Regions from separate parts of the Rhizobium sp. TRM95796 genome, predicted to be linked through region 2. Evidence: predicted binding sites of a transcription regulator. Region 2 holds the regulator's gene; the other holds the start of a gene.
The links. Region 2 encodes LexA, which represses DNA repair genes until DNA is damaged. Its sites were predicted from a motif close to TGTTCNNNNTGTGTTCNG; they were not measured.

Region 1: a site for LexA is predicted at 1,858-1,875, ahead of dnaE (DNA polymerase III subunit alpha). Genes of this name have one in related genera too.

Annotation. Positions count from the first base shown of each region.
Region 1 is NZ_JAOXHE010000002.1:280,355-284,773, reverse strand. Features, by position in the region: gene OCK01_RS07435 (hypothetical protein) at 1-601, shown strand, start outside; gene OCK01_RS07430 (DUF5680 domain-containing protein) at 611-1,072, opposite strand; gene OCK01_RS07425 (hypothetical protein) at 1,145-1,741, opposite strand; gene dnaE (DNA polymerase III subunit alpha) at 2,067-4,419, shown strand, end outside.
Region 2 is NZ_JAOXHE010000001.1:137,374-141,792, forward strand. Features, by position in the region: gene kdsA (3-deoxy-8-phosphooctulonate synthase) at 1-457, opposite strand, end outside; gene OCK01_RS00715 (VOC family protein) at 461-1,327, opposite strand; gene OCK01_RS00720 (hypothetical protein) at 1,480-1,713, shown strand; gene lexA (transcriptional repressor LexA) at 1,894-2,616, shown strand; gene gmd (GDP-mannose 4,6-dehydratase) at 2,875-3,948, shown strand; gene fcl (GDP-L-fucose synthase) at 3,954-4,419, shown strand, end outside.

The DNA.
Region 1 (4,419 bases), on a different contig from region 2:
CGTCGCAAACGCCGACGATTTCACATTGACGCCGCAGGCGGGCACATTGGGGATCGGCATCGGGGCCGAGAAACGTCTCGACGACGCCTGGGCGGCGCGATTCGATGTCTCGGGCGCCAGCTTCGACTTTTCCTACGCGGCCCATCGATCGGATACGGACAACAGGGCGCGGCTGTTCAGCCTCGGCGCAACGGCGGATTACTACCCTTATGAGCAAGGCTTGCGCCTCTCCGGCGGCGTCAGGCTGTCAGGCTCTTACGTGAAGGGCAGCCTGTCGAATCTCGAACGCCGCTACGGCAAAGGCAAGGACGCGATCACCGTCATCATCCGCGATCCGCTGACCACCTACAAGATCACGCAGAACCCGGTCCAGCCCTATCTCGGCCTCGGCTACAATCTCAAGATCAAGGATCGCCTCAGCGTCTCCCTCGATCTCGGCGCGCTCTATGGCGGCCAGCCGGATCTCGACGTCGTCTCGCACGCCGATCGATACGGTTTCACCGACAAGCAGATCCAGAGAGAGATCCGCAAGCAGCAGGAACGCCTGAACCCTTATCAGGTCTATCCCGTCGTCCAGATCGGCCTGACTTACCGATTCTGAGCCGTCGTCTCACGGGCGAATGAGCCCTCCGTGATAGACGAGGTTGTAGGCCTCGACGCCGCCGACCTCGATGCGCTCGCGGCCGGTGAAACGGGTGAAGTCGCCTTCGTTCTCGTCGATATAGACGCCATGGTCATGGGCGCAGGCGAAGCCGCCCAAGAAACGTCCCTCTTCGGCATAGAGCCGCCCGAGCGCATGCTTGATCACCGCTCCGGCGCGCGGCGCGTCGATGCGGTCGTCATGGATGATGTAGCCGAAATAGGACATGGCCCATACCGGCTCGCCGCGGCGCCACACCACTTCCTGGCCCGAAAAATCCGTGCCGCCGAAATAGCTGTCGAGATAGGACCAGTCGCCGCGACGCCAGGAGATGTCATGGGCTCCCATGCGTGAGGGAGCGGGCAACGCAGTCGCCCCGCCGATATAGGCCGCGCTTTTGGCCTCGATGATCACTTTTTCCAACTCGCCCAAGTCCGCCTCCCGTCGTCACCCTCGACCACATTAGCTGCGAAAAGCGGAGCCAACAAGAACAAAAAGAGAACATTATTCGGGATTGCAGGCGGATATGGTCTCGTCGCCGCTCCAGGTCGAGAACGGCGTTGGCCGGGCCTGAATGGCCACCGGCGATTTCACCGGGTCGCCCTCATTGGGATACGTCTCGCGAAAACCCTTGCCGGTCAGGATGTTGATGTCGCACCGGCCGGCATTGTCGGGTTCCAGCGTGTCACGCCATTCGTATGAAAAGCCTGCGACGAGCAGCGCCTTGTTGCGATAGGCGAGCGTGAGCGTCTGGCTCCAACGGTTGCGCCCGATGGCGTCGTTGCGCGTGTGCACCGCGAGGGACCCGTTCGGCAATGCTTCGAGGAAGGGCTCCTGCCCGACGAAGTCGTCGGGCCCGGCCTTGCCCCAAACCTTCCCCCTGATCAACTCCGTCGGAGCCAGATAACCGCGCCCCGCCACGCCGAGCAGAAGATGGAAATCCATGTCGTCGTCGCCGCGCGTGAGGAGGGCCAGATCGTTTTCGCCGTCCTTGTTGAAGTCGCCCGTCACGGCCGAAACGATCGACGCCGTGTCGATGGGGCCTGCGAGCGCGGGCGGGGCGAGCAGGAGGCCGAAAACGACGAGGGCGGACAGGCGCATGACGGATTTTCCCGAACAAGGTGATCTGGTTGAACAACGGTCGACGCGGCCGGATTATTCTCGGAAAGAATTCATTTACCTTGCCCCTGTGGAGATCGTTGACAACAGAACAATGATAGAACATAAAAAGAACATAACCGAACAGGAGGCGTAAATGACCGATTTTTTTCGTGACATGGCAGCATTCACCTCAGTCATCATGTTCGTGGCGAGCTTCGCCGTGGTGATGAGCGCATTGTGAGTTCACGCGACTCCGCTTCGCCTCGGACTGGACGGGCGCCGGCTCGACCCGCTACAACGGGTCAAAGAATCCAGGTGAAGCGACATGGCCGACGCGGACGCAATTTCTCCCCTCGAGGGTTTGGCTGAGACGCCGCAATTCGTGCATCTTCGGGCGCACTCCGCCTATTCGCTGCTGGAAGGGGCCTTGCCGGTCAAGAAGATCATCGCCAAGGCGGTGGCCGACCAGCAGCCGGCTTTGGCGCTGACCGACACCAACAATCTGTTCGCGGCGCTGGAATTCTCCAAGCTCGCGTCGGGCGACGGGCTGCAGCCGATCATCGGCTGCCAGCTGTCGATCGATTTCGAGGACGAGGTCGCCGACGAGCGCAGCCGCCAGCCGCAGATGCGGAAGCTTCCGGCGATCGTGCTGCTGGCGGCGACCGCGGACGGCTATAACGTGGTCTCCAATCTCGTCAGCCGCGCCTATATGGAGGGCGACGGGCCGGGCACGATCCACATCAAGCGCTCCTGGCTGAATCACGGCGCCGAGGGCGTGATCGCCCTGACCGGCGGCGTGGCGGGGCCTGTCGACATGGCCCTGCGCGAAGGCCATGCCGCACTCGCTTCGTCGCGGCTCAGATCTCTGGCCGATTATTTCCCGGACCGGCTCTATGTCGAAATCCAGCGCCATGCCGGTTATGACCGCCGCCATGAAAACCGCATGCTGGAGCTGGCTTATGGGCTGGAACTGCCGATCGTCGCCACCAATGAGCCCTTCTTTCCGGCCGCCGACGATTTCGAGGCGCATGACGCGCTGATGGCGGTGGCGCATGGCGCGTTGGTGTCCGACGACAGCCGTTTCCGGCTGACTCGCGACCACTACTTCAAGAGCCGGGCGGAAATGGCGAAACTCTTCGCCGATCTGCCGGAAGCGATCGAGAACACGGTCGAAATCGCCCGCCGCTGCGCCTTCATGCTCAAGGGCGTCGCGCCGATCCTGCCGCGCTTCACCGGCGCCTCCGACGATCACGCCGCCGCCGAAAAGGCCGAGTCCGACGAACTTTCGCGCCAGGCCTGGGAAGGCCTGCGGATGCGGCTTGACACGATCGGCCTCGCCAACGGCTATACCGAGAAGGACTACAACGAGCGGCTCGATTTCGAACTGTCGATCATCACCAAAATGAAGTTCCCCGGCTACTTTCTCATCGTGGCGGACTTCATCAAATGGGCCAAGCAGCACGACATTCCGGTCGGCCCGGGCCGTGGTTCCGGCGCAGGCTCGCTGGTGGCCTACGCTCTGACCATCACCGACATCGACCCCTTGCGCTTTTCGCTGCTGTTCGAACGCTTCCTCAATCCCGAACGCGTCTCGATGCCCGACTTCGATATCGACTTTTGCCAGGATCGCCGCGAAGAGGTGATCCGCTATGTGCAGCAGAAATACGGCCGCGAGCAGGTGGCGCAGATCATCACCTTCGGATCGCTGCAGGCGCGGGCGGCGCTGCGCGACGTCGGTCGCGTGCTCGAGATGCCCTATGGCCAGGTCGACCGCATCTGCAAGCTGGTGCCCAACAATCCGGCCAATCCGACGCCGCTCTATAAGGCCATCGAGGAGGAGCCGCGCCTGAAGGAGGAGGCGGAGAAGGAGCCGGTCGTCGCCCGCCTGCTCAACATCGCCCAGAAGATCGAAGGCCTCTATCGTCACGCCTCCACCCACGCCGCCGGCATCGTCATCGGCGACCGGCCGCTCGCGCAACTCGTGCCGCTTTACCGAGACCCGCGCTCGGACATGCCGGTCACCCAGTTCAATATGAAATGGGTGGAGCAGGCGGGGCTGGTGAAGTTCGACTTCCTCGGCCTCAAGACGCTCACGGTGCTCAAAGTCGCCGTCGACTTCATCGCCAAGCGCAACATTTCCGTCGATCTCTCCGCCCTGCCGCTCGACGACAAACTCACCTATGAGATGCTCTCGCGCGGCGAGACGGTCGGTGTGTTCCAGGTGGAAAGCGCGGGCATGCGCAAGGCGCTGATCGGCATGCGGCCCGACTGCATCGAGGACATCATCGCGCTCGTGGCGCTCTACCGCCCGGGCCCGATGGAGAACATCCCGGTCTACAACGCCCGCAAACATGGCGAGGAGGAGATCGAGTCGGTCCATCCGACCATCGACTACCTGCTCAAGGAAACCCAGGGCGTCATCGTCTACCAGGAACAGGTCATGCAAATCGCCCAGGTTCTGTCGGGCTATTCGCTCGGCGAAGCCGACCTTCTGCGCCGCGCCATGGGTAAGAAGATCAAGGAGGAGATGGACAAGCAGCGCGAGCGCTTCGTCGAGGGCGCTATCGCCAACAAGGTCTCAAAGCCGCAAGCCAACCTGATCTTCGACCTGCTCGCCAAATTCGCCAATTACGGCTTCAACAAATCCCACGCCGCGGCCTATGCCGTGGTCTCCTATC
Region 2 (4,419 bases):
CCCAAGGCGCGAGAAACTGCCCCTTCTTGACGTTGATCGCCCGGCCGGTCTTGGCGGCGGCCACGAGCAGGTCCGTCTGGCGGCAGAGGAAAGCCGGGATCTGCAGGATGTCGACCGTGGGCGACACGAGCGCGCACTGCTCTTCCGTATGGATGTCGGTCAGCACCGGAAAGCCGTATTCGGCCTTGAGATCTGCGAAGACTTCCATGGCCTTTTCCAGCCCGATGCCGCGCTTGCCGGTCAGCGAGGTGCGATTGGCCTTGTCGAAGGAGGATTTGTACACCAGGCCGATGCCGAGCGCATCGGCGAGTTCGACGAGTTTGCCGGCGATCATGAAGGCGTGGTCGCGGCTTTCCATTTGGCAGGGACCAGCGATGATCGACAGTCGGCCGGAATTGGAAAACGAGACCTTGCGGGAGCCTTCGCCCACCGTCACGGTGCTGTTGTTAGCGGTCATGAGTCATACCTCCGAAAATGCGAACGCGACGCCCTGCCCCGCCAAGGGCGGTACGAGCCGCAGGGGTCCGCGCCTGAAATAGCCGATGCCCGCACGCGTCAATATCGTGTCGAGTTCGACCATCGATGCCACCGAGAACATGATGAGACCACCCGTCAAGCCGGCATCCTCATGCAATTCGAGGCCATAGGTGTCCACAAATGCCGCCGGCGTCAAGACGGTCAGTCGCGCGCTCGCGAAAGACAGGCCATCGCCGCTCGCCGAGACGGTCGCGTCGCCACATGTCACCACCCGGAGAAATGACGAGACGTCGTGCGGATGCCGATGCACGAAGACCGCCTCGCGGATGCCGAGTACGCCGTTGTCATGGTCGGTCAGCGTCGTCCGACCGTTCGGGGGAACGTTGATGCGCTGGCAGGTGAAGGCGAAGACGCCGCCGGCGGGATCGGCCCCGGCGAAGGCCAAGCGAAAACCTGCCACCCCGCTGCTTCCATCCGGCAACACCATCGACCGCGAAAAATCCAGCATCTTTCCGGCCGAACACCCGTTCTCCGCGAAGGCGACGTGGTCCGAAGCGGCGTCCGCTGTTCCATAGACGACCGCCGAAAAGCCCTCGGCGCCGCGCGCGTCCCGAAAGGTGCGATCGCCGAGAACGAAGCGGTTGCCGGCTGCGGCGGCGTTTTCATAGCCATCTCGGTCGATGATCGCGAGCGGCTCCAAAAACGTCTGATCGGCGAAATAGACGCAGCAATTGCCGGTGCCGAACGGATGCAGTCCGTCTGGAGCGACCGTGAAGCCGAGCGCGGAAAGACGCTGCCTCGCCGTGATCAAATCGGCGACGGGCAGCACGAGGTGATCGAGCGGGCGCATGGGCGATGCCTTTCTGTTGCCGCGCCTCTCGCACGGGTCGGCGACGGAAGACAAGCCGCGAGACGTTTTCTTATGTCGCACCGGAAACGAATCGGCGTCGACGCGGTTACGAATATGCCGCCGAAGAGCGGACATTCCCAAGGAGACACCCGATGAAAAGACTCGTCAACCTCTCGCTCGCTTCCGCGCTCGCGCTCGCCAGCCTTTCAGGCGTCAGCCTGGCGCAGGACAACAACAATGGCGGGGCAAATTCCGGCGCTCAGAGCGGCCAAGCTGGAAAAAGCGGCGCCGGCGACAACAACGACCCCACCAGCACATCGCAAAACTGCCGCGACGACGCCGCGACTTCCGGCACCAACTGCCAGACCGACACCACCGCCCAGTAGAAATCCCATCGGCCTTCGGCGCGCCATGCGTCGGAGGTCGTCCCGGGCGGTATTCGCTCGGGCCCGGCTTAACCCGGGGAACCCCGCACCCAGCATCCGGGAAAACGCTTGCAGAACATAAAAAGAACAGATACCGTCTGTTCCAGATTTGTTTCTTGTGCGATTCCCGGGGGCGCGCCGATGCTGACCAGAAAACAACAGGAATTACTGCTGTTCATTCATGAGCGCATGAAGGAATCGGGTGTGCCCCCGTCCTTCGACGAAATGAAGGATGCGCTGGATCTCGCCTCGAAATCCGGCATTCATCGATTGATCACCGCGCTCGAGGAACGAGGTTTCATCCGGAGACTTCCAAACCGGGCGCGAGCGCTGGAAGTCATCAAACTTCCGGAGGCCTATTCGCCGAGCCTCAGGCCGCCGGCGGCGCGAGGTTTCTCCCCGAGCGTGATCGAGGGCTCTCTCGGAAAGCAGCAGCCGCAGACAGCGCCGAAAGCGGCGGCCAATGACGAGACGGGCTCAAGCGTAACCGTGCCCGTGATGGGTCGGATTGCAGCGGGCGTGCCGATCTCCGCGATACAGAACATCACGCACGACATCGCGGTGCCGATGTCGATGCTGGGCGCTGGCGAACATTATGCGCTCGAGGTTCGAGGCGACTCGATGATCGAGGCCGGCATTCTCGACGGCGACACGGTCATCATCCGCAATGGCTCGACCGCAAGTCCCGGCGATATCGTCGTCGCTCTGGTCGACGACGAGGAAGCTACGCTCAAGCGCTTTCGCCGCAAGGGAGCGTCCATTGCCCTCGAGGCGGCCAATCCAGCCTATGAAACACGCATTTTTGGCCCCGACAGAGTGAAGGTGCAGGGTAAACTGGTCGGCCTCATTCGTCGCTATCACTGAGAGAGCCGGAGACGGCCGGCGTCGTTTTTTCGGTTGTTATCCATAGCGGCTCGACTTCTTTCGGAACCGTTGCAGTTTCTCGCGCATTTGAATATGCAAAGCGTCGTACGGCCTCTTTTTTGTTAAATGGGGCCGCCTGACGAATGTTCTTGTCGACGAATTTCAGCAGTCGTCGTGCTTGACATTTTACCGCCAGAATCCCTGCTTAGCGGCTCTGGCGGCGCATCTGCGCCATCACACTGTTTCTGGGAGACTGCATTGAGCGACAACAAGAAGAAGGTAGCGCTGGTAACCGGCATCACCGGCCAGGACGGAGCCTATCTCGCGGAACTCCTGCTGAGCAAGGGCTACATTGTCCACGGCATCAAGCGCCGCTCCTCCTCCTTCAATACGAGCCGCATCGAGAACATCTATCAGGATCCGCATGAGGCCGACCAGCGCTTCATCCTGCATTACGGCGATATGACGGACTCGACCAACCTGATCCGCATCGTCCAGGAAGCCCAGCCGGACGAGATTTACAATCTCGCCGCCCAGAGCCATGTGCGCGTGTCCTTCGAGACGCCGGAATACACCGCCAATGCGGACGGCATCGGCACGTTGCGCCTGCTGGAAGCCATTCGTATTCTCGGCATGGAGAAGAAGACACGCTTCTACCAGGCTTCGACCTCCGAACTCTACGGTCTCGTGCAGGAAGTGCCGCAGCGCGAAACGACGCCTTTCTATCCGCGCTCGCCTTACGCAGCCGCGAAACTCTACTCCTACTGGATCGTGGTCAACTACCGCGAAGCCTATGGCATGCACGCCTCCAACGGCATCCTGTTCAACCATGAGAGCCCGCTGCGCGGCGAAACCTTCGTCACCCGCAAGATCACCCGCGCCGCCGCCGCCATCCGGCTCGGCAAGCAGGAAAAGCTCTATGTCGGCAATATCGACGCCAAGCGCGACTGGGGCCATGCCCGCGAATATGTCCGCGGCATGTGGATGATGCTGCAGCAGGAAGAGGCAGACGATTACGTGCTCGCCACCGGCGAGACCACCGAAGTCCGCCAGTTCATCACCTGGGCCTTCGAGGATGTCGGCATTCATCTGGAATGGAAGGGCGAAGGCGTCGACGAGAAGGGTTACGACACGCTGACCGGCAAGGTCGTGGTCGAGATCGATCCGCGCTATTTCCGCCCGACCGAAGTCGAGCTCCTGATCGGCGATCCGACCAAGGCGCAGACCAAGCTCGGCTGGAGACATGAGACGCCGGTGCGCGAACTCTGCCGCGAAATGGTCAATGAAGACCTCAAGGTCATGCAGACCGCCACCGTGATGAAGGAAGCGTGAGGCCGATGTATTCGCTCAGCGGGAAAAAGGTCTGGGTGGCCGGCCATCGCGGCATGGTGGGTTCCGCCATCGTAAGAAGGTTGGCGTCGGAAGGCGCGGAGGTTGTCACCGCCTCTCGCGCGGACGCCGATCTGCGCGACCAGGCGGCCACCACCGCCTGGATCGAGAAGACCAAGCCGGACGCGGTGTTTCTCGCCGCGGCCAAGGTCGGCGGCATTTTCGCCAACGACACCTACCCGGCCGATTTTCTCTATGACAACCTGATGATCGAGGCCAACATCATCCATGGCGCCCACAAAGTGGGCGTCGAAAAGCTGATGTTCCTGGGATCGTCCTGCATCTATCCGAAATTCGCGCCCCAGCCGATCACCGAGGATGCGCTGCTGACCGGCGCGCTGGAGCCGACCAATGAATGGTACGCGATCGCCAAGATCGCCGGCATCAAGCTCTGCGACGCCTATCGCAAGCAGC